One region of the Paenarthrobacter sp. NyZ202 genome, then DNA from elsewhere that is predicted to be linked to it. Evidence: riboswitches for the same ligand, from Rfam matches in the RefSeq annotation. Region 1 holds a riboswitch; each other region holds the start of a gene.
What was found. A riboswitch is a leader RNA that binds a small molecule or an ion and turns the genes downstream of it on or off. The one in region 1 is predicted to bind thiamine pyrophosphate.
Positions count from the first base shown of each region.

Region 2: another riboswitch for thiamine pyrophosphate. It lies ahead of thiD (bifunctional hydroxymethylpyrimidine kinase/phosphomethylpyrimidine kinase); the one in region 1 lies ahead of thiO (glycine oxidase ThiO).
Region 3: another riboswitch for thiamine pyrophosphate. It lies ahead of ACPFL9_RS18365 (ECF transporter S component); the one in region 1 lies ahead of thiO (glycine oxidase ThiO).

Region 1 is NZ_CP187556.1:3,050,869-3,057,066, forward strand. Features, by position in the region: gene ACPFL9_RS14090 (hypothetical protein) at 1-102, shown strand, start outside; gene ACPFL9_RS14095 (thiazole synthase) at 188-1,000, opposite strand; gene thiS (sulfur carrier protein ThiS) at 1,005-1,241, opposite strand; gene thiO (glycine oxidase ThiO) at 1,238-2,515, opposite strand; TPP riboswitch at 2,509-2,626, opposite strand; gene thiE (thiamine phosphate synthase) at 2,654-3,337, shown strand; gene ACPFL9_RS14115 (ferritin-like fold-containing protein) at 3,341-4,009, opposite strand; gene ACPFL9_RS14120 (RNB domain-containing ribonuclease) at 4,051-5,520, shown strand; gene ACPFL9_RS14125 (DEAD/DEAH box helicase) at 5,812-6,198, shown strand, end outside.
Region 2 is NZ_CP187556.1:2,620,084-2,626,281, forward strand. Features, by position in the region: gene rplU (50S ribosomal protein L21) at 1-46, opposite strand, end outside; gene thiD (bifunctional hydroxymethylpyrimidine kinase/phosphomethylpyrimidine kinase) at 379-1,917, opposite strand; TPP riboswitch at 1,908-2,006, opposite strand; gene ACPFL9_RS12155 (Rne/Rng family ribonuclease) at 2,166-5,519, opposite strand; gene ACPFL9_RS12160 (vitamin K epoxide reductase family protein) at 5,992-6,198, shown strand, end outside.
Region 3 is NZ_CP187556.1:3,956,932-3,963,129, forward strand. Features, by position in the region: gene ACPFL9_RS18360 (ABC transporter ATP-binding protein) at 1-764, opposite strand, end outside; gene ACPFL9_RS18365 (ECF transporter S component) at 764-1,384, opposite strand; TPP riboswitch at 1,463-1,599, opposite strand; gene ACPFL9_RS18370 (NUDIX hydrolase) at 1,735-2,412, shown strand; gene ACPFL9_RS18375 (DUF4235 domain-containing protein) at 2,475-2,735, shown strand; gene mnhG (monovalent cation/H(+) antiporter subunit G) at 2,823-3,227, opposite strand; gene ACPFL9_RS18385 (monovalent cation/H+ antiporter complex subunit F) at 3,217-3,495, opposite strand; gene ACPFL9_RS18390 (Na+/H+ antiporter subunit E) at 3,492-4,058, opposite strand; gene ACPFL9_RS18395 (Na+/H+ antiporter subunit D) at 4,055-5,620, opposite strand; gene ACPFL9_RS18400 (Na(+)/H(+) antiporter subunit C) at 5,617-6,117, opposite strand; gene ACPFL9_RS18405 (Na+/H+ antiporter subunit A) at 6,114-6,198, opposite strand, start outside.

The sequences.
Region 1 (6,198 bases):
ATTGTGCTGGGCACGGCGGCAGCTGCGGGCGTAGCGGTCTTCCTGGGCCGGCAGCGCACAGCGCACGACACTGCGGCCCTGACCAAGGCCCTCCGACTCTAGGTTCCGGCAACGGCTGTGGCCACCACCCCTCGGGTGGTGGCCACAGCCGTTTAAGTCCCCGCCGCTGCAGGGAAGGCAGCGCCGGTCACAGGAACTCGGCACGGCCTTCCATGGCAGAGGACGCCAAAGCGTGCTCGCGCCGCGGTATCCGGCCGGCACGCCGGGCGAGCCGGCCGGCCGCAACCGCATGTTTAAACGCCTCGCCCATCTGCGCAGGGTTTTGCGCCCTGGTCACCGCGGTAGCCAGCAGGACGGCGTCGCAGCCGAGTTCCATGGCCAGCGCCGCATCCGATGCCGTGCCAATGCCCGCATCCAGCACCACGGGAACGGAGGCACGGGACACGATCAGTTCGATGTTGTGCGGATTCAGGATGCCCAGTCCTGTCCCAATGGGCGATCCCAAAGGCATGACGGCCGTGGCTCCGAGGTTCTCCAGGCGCAGGGCAAGGACAGGATCATCGTTGGTATAGGCGAACACCTTGAAACCCCGGTTCACCAGTTGCTCCGTGGCATCCACCAGCTCCACTGCGTCCGGGAGGAGAGTGTGCTCGTCAGCGATGACCTCCAGCTTGACCCAATCGGTTTCCAGGGCTTCACGGGCCAGTTCGGCCGTCATCACCGCGTCTTTGGCAGTGAAGCATCCGGCCGTGTTGGGCAGTACGCGGATGCCGTTGTCCACCAGGAGCTGGAAAAGCGAGCCCGTCTCTGCCGGCGAGTACCGGCGCATGGCCACGGTGGTGAGCTCGGTGCCCGAGGCCAGGAGCGCCGCACCAAGTCCGTCCAGGCTCGGCGCCCCTCCGGTTCCCATGATGAGGCGGGACGAGAATCCGACTCCGTCTATGACCAGGGCGTCGTCGGTCCCGGTCTGCCGCGTGTTGCCTGTGCTGGTGATGGTCATGCTCTCAGCCTCCCTGGACCGCAGTAACGAGTTCGAGTTCATCGCCGTCGGCCAGGGCCGTCGCGGCCCATTGGCTCCGCGGGACTACTTCGGAGTTGCGGGCGACGGCGACACCCAGCTTGCCGCCGTCGGCCGCCTGACCGCGGTGGTCCAGGGCGCGGCCGGTGACGTCGCTGACGAGGGTGCTGACGGATGCGTCGTCCGGCACTGAACGGGCAGTGCCATTGAGTTTGATGTTCATGCGGGTTCCTTGATCGACGTGCGTGGTGCGGGAGGAAGTTCATGCTGTGCAGTTGGCGCAAAACGGTCCGGTGCGAACCGCGACCAGCGCGGGTCGCTGGAGCCGCCCAGCAGCCCGCCCACGATCTTTGCCGCGACCGGGGTGAGGAGGACGCCGTGGCGGAAGAAGCCGGTGGCGATGACCAGTCCGGGAACCTCCCCACTGCCGCCGGTCACCCGTCCCAGCAGGGGTGCGTTGTCCGGTGTGCCTGGCCGTGCACGTGCCGTGGCCTCGAGCAACTCGAGTTCGGCGACGGCGGGCACCAGGACCTGGGCATCGCGAAGGAGCTGGTAGACACCTCCGGCTGAGACTGCGTTGGACGTGGCAGAAAGGTTGTCTTCGCGCTGCGTTGCCCCGATGACCACAGTCCCGTCGTCACGCGGGACGATGTAGACCGGGACCCCGCGCACCATTCCCCGGACCGTGGCTGTCACGAGCGGGCGCAGGTGCTCCGGTACGCGAAGCCGCAGGATATCCCCGTAGACGGGACGAACGGGAAGGGACAGCCCATCAGGGAGTCCTTCGAGCTTGCCGGCGCCGAGTCCGTTGGCCACCACCGTCTCCGCAGCCCGGACTTTGATGCCGGACTCCAGCCCCACACCCAGCACCCGGTCCTCCTCGCGGAGCAACCGGGTTGCGGACTCCGTCACCAGGAAACCGTCGGCGGCGCCGGCGACCCAGGTCCGGTCTTCCGGAGAATGGGAGGCCAGGACCGACATCAGGCCGGCGGCCAGCCTCCGCGGGTCCACCTGGTGGTCGGCGGGGATATCGAAAGCACAGGAAATTTGCGGGCTCAAAAGCGGTTCGCGCTCCCGCGCTTCCCGCAGGGCCAGGGGCGCCACGGCCAATCCGGCCGCAACCTGGGCCGACCGCAGATCGGTCAAGGCACGGCGGTCGGCAGCGTCGGCACCCACGCCAAGTGTCGGCGTCGTGCAGTAACCGATGGCTGTTCCACGTCCGGAGAGGTCCGCCGCGAAAGCCGGCCACAACCGGGCTGATTCCAGCATGAGTTCCAGGAGGTCTTCCTCCTGGTAATGGAGTTCGCTGACGGGGGCGAGCATGCCTGCTGCTGCGAAAGTGGCCCCCGTGGCAGGTGCGGGATCGACCACCACCACCGAACGGCCGGCCGCCCGGGCCTCGTGCGCGATGCCCAATCCGATGATCCCGCCACCGATGACGATCACATCTGCTTCAAGGTCCGGTGCTGTTTCCGGAACGGGCCGGGGTACGACCATGTTTTTCCCTTCCCTACGCCGGTATTACCCGGATCAGGTCAAGCGGTCGGCGCTGAAGCCCTCTCAGCCGGGCAGTCATATGACGCTGCCACGGCTCCCGCAGTACGAGCCCAGTTTAGAGGAACTACTCTGGTTTCCATGACCCAGCCCAACGCCATTGCTTCTGCCCGCCTCTACCTGTGCACCGACGCACGCCAGGAGAAGGAGGACTTTGCGGACTTTGTGGACGCCGCCTTCGCCGGTGGCGTGGACATCATCCAGCTCCGGGACAAGTCCCTGGAGGCCGGCCGGGAGCTGGAGCTCCTGGAGGTCCTCGGCAAGGCCGCTGCACGCCACGGAAAGTTGTGGGCGGTCAACGACCGGGCCGATGTTGCCAGTGTTTCCGGGGCTCCGGTCTTCCACATCGGCCAGAAGGACCTTCCGCTTCCGGCCGCCCGGCAGCTCCTGCCCGGTGCTGCGATCGGCCTCTCCACCCACACTCCGGAACAGGCCGATGCCGCCATTGCGGCGTCGCAGGTGCCGGGCGGGCTGGACTATTTCTGTGTCGGACCCGTATGGGCCACTCCCACAAAACCCGGTCGCGCGGCCGTTGGACTGGAGCTGGTCACATTTGCCGCAGAAGCAGTGGAACGGGCCCGCGGGAACGACGCCGCGGGCGCTGATCTGCCCTGGTTCGCCATCGGCGGGATCGACCTCGGCAACGTCGAGAACGTAGTGGCCGCAGGTGCCGCAAGGATCGTGGTGGTCCGTGCCATCACGGAGGCGGACGATCCGACGGCGGCGGCAAGGTCGCTGCTCGAGGCCCTCGACGCCGGCCGCTGACGGTCAGGGGGCCAGCCCCAGGCCCGACATCCTCTGTCCGTGCCCCGCTGCCAGGTCCGCAGTCAAGCGGCCCACCGCTTCCCGCGCCTCCCCGCCGGCCTTGAGCACGGGGCCCAGCCAGGGATGTTCCAGTCCCACCCGCTGTGCCTGCGTCAGCGCTTCCCCCACGAGCCTCCGTGCCCACAGCGCGAGTCGTGACGCGAGCCTGGGATCGTCGGCGAGCGCCTTCCGCAGCAGCATGCGGAGTGCCTCCGTGGCATGGTCGGCAGAAGCGACCTGGTGCACGACCACCTGTGTTCGGGCGTCGAGGAATCCTGCGACGGTACGGTAGAAGTCAGCCGAGACCGTATCGATGACGTAGGCCTTCATGACCGACTCGTACCAGTCGCCCGGCCGGGTGCGCTCATGGAAGTGGTCGAAGGACCGTTGGAATGGCAGCATGGCATCCTCGGGATCAACGCCCAACCCGGCGAGGTGGTCGCTGATCATGGCGAAGTTTCCGTAGGCTCCCACGGCAATCTTGCCCAGCATGGCCCGGTCCCGCAGGGTGGGAGCATGCCGGGAGTCCGCGGACAGCCTCCCGAAGGCCGACAACTCCCCGTAGGCCATGGCCCCAAGGAGCTCGATCGCCAGGGTGCCAACTGGAGCATTGCTGTCCTGGGAAGTGCCCATGCTTCAAGACTATCGGCGGTTTTCGGGCTAATGTGACTTTCGTGTCACATCATCGGATAGCTCCCAACGTCGACGACTCCACGGACCAGCTTGCCGATGCCCTGGCTGCCTTGAGGACGGAGCTGGATCTTCCGCGGGAGTACCCGGCACCGGCTGTGGAGGAGGCCCGGCGCGCGGTGGAAGAGCACCGCTTGCCGGACCACGATCTGCGGCACGTTCCGTTCGTGACGATCGATCCTGCCAGCTCCACGGACCTTGACCAGGCCCTCTTCATCGAGCGCGACGGCGACGGCTACAAGGTCCTGTATGCCATAGCCGACGTGCCGTCCTTTGTTGCCCCTGGCGGTGCGTTGGACGCGGAGACCCGGCAGCGCGGCCAGACGTTCTATGCGCCCGATGGCCGGATCCCGCTGCACCCGGAGGTGATCAGCGAGAACGCCGGCAGCCTCCTGGCGGACCAGGACTGCAGTGCTTTCGTCTGGGACTTCACGCTGGACCCGAACGGCGAGGTAGCCGGCATGTCCGTGGCACGGGCCGCCGTCCGCAGCCGCGCCAAGTTGAGCTACAAGGGCGCCCAGGAGCAGCTCGACGCCGGCACGGCGCCTGAGGTGCTTCGGCTCCTGAAAGAAGTGGGACTTAAGCGCGTCGAGCTCGAACGCCGGCGTGGCGGCGCCAGCCTCAACATGCCCGAGCAGGAGATTGTCCAGGCAACAGGCGGAGGTGGCTACCGGATTGCAGCCGCACCTTCGCTGCCGGTGGAAGACTGGAACGCCCAGATCTCCCTGATGACGGGCATGGCGGCAGCGCAGTTGATGCTGGAGGGCAAGGTAGGCATCCTGCGGACCATGCCCGCCCCGGATGAGCGCTCATTGCTGCACTTCAAGCGCCAGACGCAGGCCTTGGGAAAGCCGTGGGACGGCGGCATCACCTATGGTGAATACCTCCGCACGCTGGACGCGTCCGATCCGCGCCAGCTGGCAATCCTGCACTCGGCGGGCACGCTGTTCCGCGGCGCCGGCTACACGCCCTTCGACGGCGATGTCCCTGACGACGTCGTCCAGGCGGCCATCGGCGCTCCGTACGCGCATACGACTGCCCCGCTGCGCCGCCTGATAGACCGCTTTGTGCTGGTGATCTGCGAGGCCCTCAGCAACGGCCACGACATCCCGGACTGGGCACGCGAGGCGTTGCCTACCTTGCCGGAGATCATGGCAGCCTCAGACCAGCTCGCTGGACGGTTGGAGCGCCTGGCCCTGGATACGGTGGAAGCGGCCCTGGTGGCCAACCGGATCGGGGACGAATTCGACGCCGTGGTGATCTCGGGGTCAAAGCCGTCCAACGGGAACGGCAACAACGGGAACGGCAACGGCCCTTTCGGCACCATCCAGATCGCGGAACCTGCCGTGACGGCAAAGTGCGACGGCGAACTTGAGTCGGGCACCAAGGTCCGGGTCCGGCTGGTGAAGGCAGACATCGCGGCACGGGAAATCCGTTTCGAACTCCTGCCCTGAGGCAGTTCCGCGGCGGGAATACGCTTATGATCCGGGGTTTGGGGTCCGCAGAGGATAGACTGGGCCTGTAGTAATGGATGCCCGGTCGTTGATTCAGTCCTTTTCTTGAAATCAACAAGCCCGCCCCTACGCGATCTTGAGATGTACCAACTGGTCCCCAGTGCCAGTACTTAGATAGCCCGCGATCGGCTTCCACTGGAATTGCTTGTGCGCCCGTCCGTGCTCCGGTACGGCTTTGCGGCCGCCGTTGAGCGTGCAGCGCCAATGCCCAAATGAATAAGGAAACTCCCTGTGAGTGAATTGCACACCCATGAAGTCCTGACGGACGCCACCGGCACCGAGTCGATCGAGCCCGAGGAAACCATCACCTCGGACGAAGCTCCCCACGAGCTCGAAGAAAAGTCGTTCGCGGACTACAACGTCCGCGCCGACATCGTCGAGTCCCTGGCCGACGCCGGCATCACCCATCCCTTCCCCATCCAGGCCATGACCCTGCCCGTTGCACTCAGCGGACACGACATCATCGGCCAGGCAAAAACCGGAACGGGCAAGACCCTCGGCTTCGGCATTCCCGCGCTGCAGGGGGTCCTGGGACGCGACGACGCCGGTTATGACAAGCTCGCCGTGCCGGGAGCGCCACAGGCCCTGGTGATCGTTCCGACACGCGAATTGGCCGTG
Region 2 (6,198 bases), 430 kb from region 1:
AAACCTTTTCTTGGCGGCCGCCTGCGCGGACAATCGCGTACACCACTTGGGTACTCACTTCTCTCGACGTTTCTTACTAAATTTGCGTGCGGAACCTTGATCCAACGCAGGGCCCGGTTCGCGCTGTGCCTCAACGCCGTGGACTTCAGATCGAAGCCCGCGAGTCATCCCATGAACAATTCCAAGGGGCATAACCCAAGTGTTGGCGTAAGCACCGAAGATCAAGATTACGCTAGTTTGACCTTCAGTCGCAAATGAGGCCGGGCCCGGAGCCCTGGAGGTGACGCTTGTCACCACTGGAACGGACTCGCCCGGCACCGTGCCCATATAGCCTACCGCGGACGGGCGGCTTTGCTGGTTCGACGCGCTGGAAAGCCATTACGCGAACAAGCGCGGAGCGTCGAAGAAGGCTGTCTCGTAGCGGCAGGAGTGGGCAAAGGCTTCCACCATCGCCGCCCGCTCTTGCCCTGAGGCAGAAGCCGCTGCCAGGTCGGTGAACCTGATGGCGGTCCTGGTCGCTTCGGCGAATTCTTCGTCTGCGTAGGTCCGGAGCCAGTCCGCATAAGGGTGGCTGGCCGGTTCGCCGTTCCGGACATAGGAAGCATGCAGGCGGTGTCCCACCTCGGCGTAAAGCCAGTAGCAGGGCAGGATCGCCGCGAGCAGTACACCATAGCTGCCTGATGCCGAGGCCGCCAGGAGATGGTCCACATAGGACTTGGTAACCGGCCCGGTCGCCTGGCTGGTGCGGCGCGTGGCCAGCCAGTTCCGGTGCAACTCCGATTCCACCTCCAGGCAGACCTGGGAGGCTTTGGCCCAGAACAGCTGCTCTTCCTCGCTGGGAGCCAGTGCCCCCGCCCTGGCCAGGACCCGCGAGTATCCGTTGAGGTACAGCGCGTCCTGGGCGAGGTAGTAGTTGAACCAGGACTCTGGCAGCGCACCCGATTCCAGCCCCTCGATAAACGGCAACGCGTTGATGGCCCCGAGCTCCTTGGACGCCTCTGCCCATAACCGCGTCGCGAAGGTACCCGGCGCTGCGGAGGCCTCAAGGTGGTGGAAATGATGGATGGGGCCGCTGCCCTGGCCGACCTCCAGCCTGTCAGCGTCCCGGAGTGCCTGCAGCAACCACGGCTTCACTTCCCGAAGGGAAGCTTCCCAATCACCGGTCCGGGCCTGCACGGTGGCCAATGCCGATGAAAGCGAGCAGCCCGTTCCGTGGCTGTTGCCGGTGTAGACACGCGGTCCGCCAACCTCGATGATGTCCTGGCGCAGCAAACCGCCCGTGTTGACCAAGGCGTCGGGGCAATCGTCACCGGCAAGGTGCCCGCCTTTGACCAGCACGGTATTTCCGCAAGCCGCGGCCAGGCGCTTTCCCTGGTCGAGCGCCGAGGCCCAGTCCGCGGCCTCAGGTTCTCCGAGCAGCATGGCAAGTTCGGGGAGGTTGGGGGTGACCAGGTCCGCCAGGGACAGAAGATGACGCAATGCTTCCTCAGCGGTTTCCCTCAGGAGGCGGTCGCCGCTGGTGGCTACCATCACGGGATCAAGGACCACGACGGCGGGACGCACCTTTCCGAGCCAGCTGCGGACCTCGTCAATGACCTCCGCGTCGCCCAACATCCCGATCTTGACGGCATCGATCGTGATGTCGCTGCCAACCGCTTCCAACTGCTGGCGCAGGAATTCCACCGGCGGCACATGGACACTGCTGACGCCAAGGGTATTTTGGGCGGTGAGGGCGGTGACGGCGGCCATGCCGTAACCCCCGAGGGCAGAAATTGCCTTCAGGTCTGCCTGGATTCCCGCTCCTCCGGACGGATCCGAGCCTGCAATGCTCAGAACACGCGGTGGCCTGACAGGGCCGGGGGCTGCCGGGTAGACGGCAGAATCAGGGTAGGCGGAAGAAGACGACAAAGAAGTCATGGGGACATCCCTTCGCCGGTGCTAACCGGACAGGTTCAACGGGTCTGGATCTCAGCCGGGCCCGACGCCCGGCACCCCGTGTCAATCCCCAAGACTAGCCGGGAAACACCGGCCCTCCGAAACCCACGCGCAGTTGCTCCACGGATATGACTGCGGCCCCCGGAATCCTGCTGCAGTGTGCCTGTGCAGGAAAATCCGGGGGCCGCGTCAATCCCTATCGGGTTGGAGCGCCAATCAGCGCCGAAGAGCTACAGCTCGGAGGCCGGGACACCGACACCGAGGATGATGGGCTCTTCGCCTGCAGGCTTTTCGGCAGGTTTTGCCGGGGCCTTGGCTTCGTGCGAGGAACCACCGCCCGCCGAAGTACCCGTCTCATGGTGCTCGATGTTGGTCTCGTTGGCAGCACCCTGGGCCCTGCTTGCGCTGCGGTTCCGGCGTCCGCGGCGGCCGCGGGCCCGCGCCCCGGACTCCGCCACGCCATGTCCGGTATCCGAATCCTGGCCGGTTGCCACTGCGCCCGTGGCCTCGGCGGAACCGCCACCGGAAGCGGGTGCCTGGGGTTCGGGCTCTGGAGCGGCGCCCAGGTGCGAGAACGCTTCCGCCAACAGATCCAGGCTCATGGTCGGCTTGGCCGGCTGCGGTTCCTCCTGGTGTTCAACGAACGGCAGTGCAACTTCCTCGCCGCCGAACCGCAGGACAGGCGCGGTCCGGCCTTCCTTGGACGCAGAGGCCGATTCCCTGGCGGACGAATCCTCCATGGGAGCCTGCCCGGCAGGTGCTTCCTTGGCTTCAGCTGCATCTCCGGCCTGCGCCGCTGCGCGGGCCGCTTCCTCGGCACGGTGGACCTCGTCGTCGTGCAGGTGTGCGGCATGGGCGGCGGCAGCGATCGTGGCCAGGGCAGCGCGGGTCGCCTCGGCCTTGGCCTGGCGGACCGGGTCCACGACTTCGGTGGCGGCGGCTTGTGCCGGCGCTGCCGGGGACGGGGCGTGGGCAACGGACGCTTCACCGTTCCCCTGTCCACCACCCTTGCCACGGCGGCGCTTACGCTCCGTGCGGGGCGCCGGCTGCTGCGGCTCGGAGTGGGGGCGGTGCTGCTCGACGGCAACCGCGTTGGCACGGCGGTGCTCCACGGGTTCGTCATGCGTGACAACACCGCGTCCGGCGCAGTGTTCACACTGCTCGCCGAAGACTTCAAGCAGTCCGGTACCCATGCGCTTGCGCGTCATCTGGACCAGGCCCAGCGATGTCACTTCAGCTACCTGATGCTTGGTCCGGTCGCGGCCAAGGCACTCCACCAGGCGACGTAGCACGAGGTCGCGGTTGGATTCGAGGACCATGTCGATGAAGTCGATGACGATGATGCCACCAATGTCCCGCAGGCGAAGCTGGCGGACGACTTCCTCAGCGGCCTCGAGGTTGTTCTTGGTGACGGTCTCCTCAAGGTTTCCACCGCTGCCGGTGAACTTGCCGGTATTGACGTCAACCACGGTCATGGCTTCCGTCCGGTCAATCACCAGCGAGCCGCCGGAGGGCAGGAAGACCTTGCGTTCCAGGGCCTTGTGGATCTGCTCGTCAATGCGCCACGCGGCGAAGATGTCCTGGTCCTTGCTCCACTTTTCCAGGCGGCCCACCAGGTCCGGGGCCACGTAGGTCACGTAAGCCTCGATGGTGTCCCACGCGTCGTCGCCGGAGACGATCAGCTTGGAGAAGTCCTCGTTGAAGACGTCGCGGACCACCTTGATGGTGAGGTCAGGTTCGCCGTACAGCAGCTCGGGTGCCAGGACCTTGGTGGACGATGCTTGTCCTTCGATGCCTTCCCACTGTGCCCGCAGCCGGTTGATGTCGTGGGTCAGCTCTTCCTCGGACGCACCCTCGGCGGCCGTGCGCACAATGACGCCTGCGTTCTCCGGCAAGCGGTCCTTGAGGATCCGCTTGAGGCGGTTGCGTTCGACGTCGGGCAGCTTGCGGGAGATACCGGTCATGGAACCACCGGGGACGTACACCAGGTAACGTCCGGGCAGGGATATCTGGCTGGTCAGCCGGGCGCCCTTGTGGCCCACGGGATCCTTGGTGACCTGCACGAGTACCGAGTCGCCGGACTTGAGCGCGTTCTCGATCCTGCGCGGCTGGCCTTCGAGGTTGACGGCGTCCCAGTTGACCTCACCGGCGTACAGGACTGCGTTGCGTCCCCGCCCAATGTCCACGAACGCCGCTTCCATGGACGGCAGGACGTTCTGGACCTTGCCCAGGTAGACGTTGCCGATCAGCGAATCCTGCTGGGTCTTGGAGACAAAGTGCTCGGCCAGCACGCCGTCCTCCAGGACGCCGATCTGGATTCTGTCATCGCGCTGGCGCACGATCATCTGGCGGTCCACGGATTCACGGCGCGCCAGGAACTCCGCCTCGGTAATCACCTGACGGCGGCGGCCTGTCTCCCGCGATTCGCGGCGGCGCTGTTTCTTGGCTTCAAGCCGCGTGGAACCCTTGACGCTGGCCACACGGTTGGAACTGGTGGACTCCGACAGGGCGCGGGGAGCGCGCACCCGGGTCACGGTGTTGGGCGGATCGTCGTCCGAACCACCAGTCAGTTCAAGGTCCTGGTCCCCACGACGCCGGCGCCGACGGCGGCGTGAGGTAACCCCCTCTTCAGGGGCCTCGGCGGCCTGGGTTTCGTCGTCATCGCCCGCGGTGTCCTCGGCGTCGTTGTCTTCACGCTCGGTGCCACGGCGTCCGCGGCGGCCACGGCTCCGGCGACGGCGCCGGCCACCCGCTTCCTCCAGTTCCCCGTCGCCTGTACCGTCGGAGTCTTCGCCCTCTGCTTCGTCGGCCGCCTCCGCAGCGGGACGCGACACGGTGCTGAGGTCCGGTGCCTGGAAAATCATGGAGGTGATGGAAACCGGCTCCAGGAACAGCGCTGAGGAGCCCGGCGCGGCGGCTTCCTCCTCGGTTCCGTCCTCAGCCGTCTCCGGCTCAGCCTTCTCCACCTCAGCCTTCTCCACCTCGGCCGTCCCGGCCTCGACCGATCCGGCCGGAGCATCTGAGCCGGCTGCGGCAACTGCACCTTCAGGCTGTGAGGCCGGGACCGGCGTCGTGGATTCTTCCACCGCTGCTTCAGCGGCCGGCGGCTCAGCAGCCTCCGCAGCTTCCACGGTCACGGGCTTCGCGGTACGACGACGGCGGACCGGCTTTTCGGGGGCCGGTTCGGCAACGGCTTCGGGAAGGGGTTCAGCCACGGCGTCAGTTTGCGGCTCTCCGGCGGCGGCAGGTGACTCTGCGGCGGCGTGGTCAAATCCGGGCAGGGGCTCGGCAGGCTCTGCCTTCTTGCGTGCCCTGCTGCGGCGGGCGGGGGTCTTGGCCGGCACTTCTTCCGGCTGTGTGGGGACGTCGGCGCCGGCCGCAGCACCGTCCACTTCAGCGTGGGCCGCGGCGCTGTCTACTTCAGCAACGGCCGCGGCGCTGTCTTCTGCGGCGGGCACGGCAGTTTTGGCTGCGGCCTTCCGTGGCGTCCGGGTGGTTCTGGCCCGGGTGGTCTTCTTGGGCGCTTCCGCAGTCTCCGCGGCAGCGGCCTCATCATTAACGGCTACAACCTGGTCATTATCCATATGTGGCAACACTCCTGCCCCAGCGACGCCGCCACATCCGGCGCCCAGTGGGGCATTTATTGTCAAAACCCTCAGGCGTTGACAGAAGTCGTCAGTGTTCCTTCCGGTTCGCACCATCCTTGGGGTGCGGCAGCCCGGGAAGGCCAGTGGCTTGGTTCTGGAACCCGTTGTTCTGCTGCCACAACCAGGTGCCGTCCATTGTCATGGCGGGCCTACCGAGGATCCTCTGATCCGGGGCATGCCCTGCTCATGCTGGCGGTCTTGGGAACAAGTCACCGGACCGGATTCCGAATGTGGATCGGCGTCCGGCCATGTTCATTCTCTCATACGCTTGCCATTTCGAGGGGAGGGAGCGTGTGTCGTACGGCAGGCGGAAGAGTCTGGGCGCCACCTCCAGCCTCCGGAGTTACAATCCTCCCAAGAACCTTTCCCGGTGCAGCCGGGCCACCTGTCGAAAAGGATCACATCCGCGATGACAAGCACCGCCAGGGGAAACCTGGCCAACCCATCCACCATTTCCGGGGACGACGCCACGGTCGATCAGTCCCTGCTGCCGAAAATCCTGCGGGACAAGCCCTTCGCCTGGTTGCTCCTGGTCACGGGCATCATTGGCTGGTTGGCATCAGGTGCATTGGTGCTCGAAAAGCTGGAGGTCCTCAAGGACCCGAACCACGTGACC
Region 3 (6,198 bases), 910 kb from region 1:
GCCTTGAGCAAGCTATGCGCTTCGGCCAGAACCTGGTCCGGCGGCCCATCCAGGAGCACCCCACCGCCAGCCGAACCGGGCTGCAGGACCACGATCCTGTCCACCAGGTCCTTCCAGACGGACACCCTGTGTTCCACCACAACCAAGGTGGCGCCTGTCTTGTCCAGGCATCGGCGCACGGCATCACGGACTTCCAGCACACCGGCAGGGTCCAGGTTGGCCGTGGGTTCGTCCAACAGGATCAGTCCCGGCCTCATCGCCAAAATACCCGCCAGCGCAAGCCGCTGCTTTTGGCCGCCGGAGAGTGCCGCCGTCGGGTGATCCAATGCCAAACCGCCGCCATCAGCGGTACGCAACCCCACGTCATCGAGCGCTTCATGAACCCGGGTCCAGATCCGGTCACGGGGCACGGCAAGGTTTTCGGCTCCGAAGGCGACGTCGTCGCCAATCCGGGACAAGACCACCTGCGTTTCGGGATCCTGCTGCATCAATCCGGCGCGGCCGCGTTGTTCCCGCGGCGAAGCACCGTCCAGCAGGAGTGAACCGGTCTCGTCCGAATCATCCTCTTCCTCGCCCAGGACCCCGGCCAGCGCGTGCAGCAAGGTCGACTTGCCCGCACCGGAGGGACCCAACAGCAACACCCGCTCGCCCGGATCGATGCGGAGGTCAAGGCCCTGGATGGCAGGTGTGGTCCGGCCGGCGTGCCGCCAACCCCAGCCCTCGGCGGAGATGGCGGCAGGCCTGCCGGTGCTCGTTGCGGCCATCAGTTGAAGACGGGCTCCGAGGCGGCCTTGCGCGATGCGAAGGCGCTCAACACGCCGGTTTTGGCCAGGCCGCGGGTGGCGACCCAGGACAGGGCACCGGCAATGATGGCGCCGGACAACGTGCAGAACGCGATGTAGGCCAGCTTGTCCACGGCCTCGTAGGCGATGTTCCAGCCCCACGGCATGAAGGAGTCGTTGAGGCCGCAGAAGAGGCCCGCACCGGCACCGGCCAGCAGCGCCGTGGGGAGGTTGAACTTCTTGTAGCGGAACGCAGCAAACACCAGCTCGGCACCCAGGCCCTGCAGGACGCCGGAAATCAGCACGGTGGTGCCGTACTGGGAACCCATGATCAGCTCACCCGTCGCGGCCACAGCCTCGCAGAACAGCGCGGCGCCGGGTTTGCGGATGATCAGCATGCCCAGGACTGCGGGGATCATCCAGCCGCCGGCGATCAGGCCTGTCAAGGGCGGGTAGGCCGCGTTCATGGGAATGGATACGATCGCGGCGCCCTGGGACCATGCCCAGAAGATCACGCCGCCGGCGATGGCGATCAAAGCTGCCACCACGATGTCTACTACACGCCAGTTGTAACTGGTCTTCTTCACGCTTGCCGTGGTCATTTCTTTGCCTCCTGAGGTTACAGGAGGGGAAAGTGCTCCCCGGATTCCCGGCAGGCATGCGCCACCGGTGTTCCGGACACTCTGAGAAGCTCGACTCCCTTGCGCCGGTACTAACCGGATCAGGTTCGAGGGTCTGCGGCTGTCCGCACTCTCAGCGCCCTCGCGTCACCTGCATCCCTGCAGGGTTCGACGGCGGCGCTCCCCTGTCGTTATCAATCTGCCCTGATGGGCGAGGTCCAGTTTACACCCGGGTCCGTGCGTTGGCCCTCGGTGGCAGTCATAATGGGTTGCGGTTTCTCCCGGCCCGTTTGGCGGCTTCCTCTCTCATGCACACCTGAGAGAATGACTTCATGACGGATCATCCCGGCTTAGGCCAGCCTGCACCCGAACCACGGCTCGCTGCCAGCGTGATCCTGCTCAGGGACGCCGCCGACGGGCTCGAGGTCTTCGTCCAGCACCGTGTGTCCACCATGGACTTCGCCGCGGGCATGGTGGTCTTTCCCGGAGGCCGCGTGGATGCCGCGGACAGTGAAGGGTGGGACTACCCGCAGGAGTTGCTGGCAGGGCACGCCGATGCGTGGTCGGAAGCATCCATCGCCGCCAACCCGGACCAAGCCATCCGGGAAGCGGGCACCGTGCTGACTGCCGCCCTCCGCGAGGTGCAGGAGGAAGCCGGACTCACGCTTGAGCCTGCAGATCTGCGTCCGTGGGCCAACTGGGTGACCCCGGTGGACATGCCCAAGCGCTTTGACACCTACTTCTACGTCGCTAAGGCCCGTGACGGGGCAGCGCCCCAACACCAAACAACGGAAGCCTGGCAGTCGCTCTGGATGCCCGTGGCCGGCGTCCTCTCCGCTGAAGCCGAAGGCACGCTCCACCTCATGCCACCCACCTACTACCTGCTCAAGGAACTTGCGAGCCTGGGCACCGTGGATGCTGTGTGGGGCGCCCGGCACCCCGTAGTTCCCGTCCTGGCACCCCGGGGTTCCATGGCGGCCTTCCTGAAAGACAGGGAAAACCGCCGATAACGCTCCCCTTGCGCCCGGGAACGGTGCCTGGTGCACGCTGTAGGTGAGGTTAGGCTTGGGACATGAACTTCTTCTTCAAGCTGCTGGGGACCGGAGTGAGCCTCGGAGCAGGATTCGTCGGCACCAAACTGGTCAACCTGGCTTGGGAGAAGGCCACCGGCAACAAGCCGCCCGCAGGTCATGACGACCTCGAAACCAGCCTGCGCTCAGCACTGACATTCGCGCTGGTTTCGGCCTTCGTGAGCACCCTCATCCAGGTCCTAACCAGCCGCGGCACGCAGCGCGCGATCGCCCGCTTCGCCAAGACGCACGACATCGTCTGACCCGCTGCCCGGGGACAAGCCAAGGCACCCCACCACCGGCGGCGCACCCTTGGGCGACCCATTTCCAAGGTGCCCTGACCGCCGGACTCAGCGGCCGGCGTCGTGCGTTCCGTCCCCCGGATGTTCACCGGCAGCCCGCTGGACCACGGCCTCAAGTTCGTCCTTGGTGAGGAGCTCGCGGTGGCCGTGCTTGGTCCGGTAAGCGGAACGGCCCACCATGTGCGCGGACACGGGCGCGGTCAGCAACTGGAATATCCAGGCCACCAGCAGGACCGGCCACACCCACCACGTCCGCATCTGCAGGCCGATGGAAGCCAGCATCAGGAAGAGGCCCAGGACCTGCGGCTTGGTCGCGGCGTGCATGCGGCTCATGAGGTCCGGGAACCGCAGCAGGCCGATCGCCGCGCCCAAGGACATGAGGGCGCCGACCACCAGGAAAACGGCCGTCAGAACATCGATCACGGCGTCTACGCCCGTAGCGTCAGGAGTCATTGCTCTGTTCCCGCCTTTCGGCCACGAACCTGGCCACCGTCACGGAACCGATAAAGCCGATCACGGCCAGGGCCACCAGCAGCATCAGGTTGTTGAGGTGCCGGTTGATGGCCATGTCGATTGCCAGGGCCGCGCCCACGATGGCCAGCAGCACGTCGGATGCCAGCACACGGTCCAGCAGGGAAGGCCCGATCGCAATGCGGATGATGGCACCGGCCCCTGCCAGGCTAAGGATCACGGCAGTGACCACCAGGACAAGTTCCTTCACAGCGCCGCACCTTCCATGCCCGGACGCGTTTCGCTTCGGAGCGCCTCTACTTCTTCGCGTGTGCCCATGATCCTGATCAATCCGGCCTCGATGTTCTGTACCTCCCGGCGGATTTTGTCGATGTCAGCCTGGTTGTAGATGTTCAGCGCGTGCAGGTACAGCGTGGACGTCGACCGGTCCACCTCCACCACCAGCGACCCGGGAATCAGGGAAATGACGTGGCCGGTGGCCGTCACCATAAGGTCCGAATGGCTCCGCAACGGAACCTCGACGACGGCGCTGCGCACCTTGGGTCCCTTCACCACGGCCAGGTACAGCACCAGGAAGCTCGCCGCCACCACTTTGCCGAGGAACAACAGGGCAAAGGGAACGGCCCGCAGCACATTGAACCGGCCGCTGAGTTCCACCGGCGGCAGGTAGAACAGCTTGGCCACCACAATGGCGATCAGTGCGCCGAACAGCAGGTTGCCCGGGCTAAAGTCCTGCCACAAGGCACCCCACACGATGACCAGCCAGATGAGCAGCGGGAGTTCGGTGCGGAAGGAGATCGGCTTGCGGCTCATTTGGCACCGCCCTGGGCCAGCGGCGGAACTGGGGCGGCATCTCCCAGGACTGAATGGATGTACGCCGAACGGTCAAGCATGATTTCCGCGGAGCCTCCTGCCAGTTGAAAGAGCGGGCCGGCAAAGACGGTCAGGGCAACCCCGAACACCACCAGGCCGGCTGTGGAACCCACCATGGTCCGCGGGAGGACGCCCACGTTGCCGGGTGTCTGCAGGACGGGATCGGGGAAGTCCGCGTCTTCGGGTTTCCGCCAGAACGCCCTGTTCCACACCCTGGCTATGGCCAGCAGGGTCAGGAGGCTGGTGACCACGCCGCCCACCACCAGGACGATCGCCAACGGCGTCCCCAGCTCGACCCCGGCCTGCAGCAGGCCCAGCTTCCCGAGGAATCCGGAGAACGGCGGAATGCCGGCGAGGTTCATGGCTGGGACAAAGAACAGCAGGGCCAGGAGCGGGGACAGCTTGGCGAGCCCACCCAGCCGGTCGATGGAGGACGACCCACCGCGCCGTTCGATGAGCCCTGTGACCAGGAACAGGCTTGTTTGCACGGTGATGTGGTGCGCAACGTAGAAGACCGCGGCGCCAAGTCCTGTCACGGAGGACATGGCCAGCCCGAACACCATGTACCCGATGTGGCTGACCAGGGTGAAGGAGAGCAGACGCTTGATGTCGCTCTGCGCCAGGGCACCAAGGATCCCCACCACCATGGTCAGCAACGCAACCACCATCAGCGGGACGTTGAGCGTATCGCCGGGAAACAGGAGTGTCTCTGTCCGGACCATGGCGTAGACACCCACTTTGGTCAACAGACCGGCGAACACGGCAGTGACCGGGGCGGGGGCTGTCGGGTAGGAGTCAGGGAGCCAGAACGACAACGGGAAGACGGCCGCTTTGATCCCGAAGGCCACCAGGAGCATCACGTGCAGCAGGTTCTGGGTGCCTTGATCCAGTTCCGCCAGCTTGATGGCGAGGTCGGCCATGGTGATGGTGCCGGTGGCTCCGTAGATCATGGCAATGGCGATGAGGAACAGCACCGACGACACCACCGAGACCACCACGTAGGTGACACCGGCCCGGATGCGCGGCCCCGTCCCACCCAGCGTCATCAGCACATAGCTGGCGGTCAGGAGGATTTCAAAGCCCACGTAGAGGTTGAAGAGGTCGCCGGTGAGGAAGGCGTTGGAGACGCCGGCCACCAGGATCAGGTAGGTCGGGTGGAAGATCGAGACGGGAGCTTCCTGGTCTCCGTCGGCCATGCCCTGGCCCGTGGCGTAGATGAGGACAGCAAGGCTCACCACCGTGGAAACCACGAGCATCAGCGAGGAGAACTGGTCCACCACCAGCACCACGCCCCAGGGTGGAAGCCAGCCACCCAGCGTGACCGACGTCGTTCCGCCGTCCCACACGGAGAAGAGGAGCAGGCACTCGAGGAGCAACGTGGCGCTGAGGATGCCGATGCTGACCATGCGCTGCGCCGCCGTGTGACGGATCAGCACGAAGGCAAGGGCGGCGCCCAGGATCGGCAGGAGGACAGCGAGCGGGGACAGGTTGGCGAGGTTCACGCACTGCCTCCTTCCTGGTTCTTCACCGTGTTGGGGGTTTCGGTCGCCTCGGCCGGGGAAAGGTCTTCCGTAGACGAGGGGGTTACTGCGAACTCGGACGTTTCCAGCGGAACGATCGCGTCGTCCTCGGCATCGAAGCTCGGCGTATTGGCCACGCGGTGGTCTTCGATATCGTCCTGGATGTCGTCCTGGCGGGCCAGGGCCCACGTGCGGTAGATGATGCCGAGCATGAAGGCCGTGACTGCAAACGAGATCACGATCGAGGTGAGGATCAAGGCCTGCGGCAAAGGATCGTTATAGCTGCCGGGATCGGTGTCCTTGTTGAACAGGGGGGCCAGTCCGGCGTATCCACCGGTGCAGAGAATCAGCAGGTTGGTCGCGTTTGCCAGCAGCATCAGGCCCAGCAGCACCCGGGTGAGGCTCCGTTCCAGGATCAGGTAGATGCCGCAGGCGTACAGGACGCCCATGACAACCAGCAGGGTCAGGTTGATGGTCATGAGTTGCCCTTCCCTGAAACGGCCTGCTCGGCGGCGTCGGCTTCCGCGAGCGGTACGCGCTTGCCTTCGAAGTGTTCATCG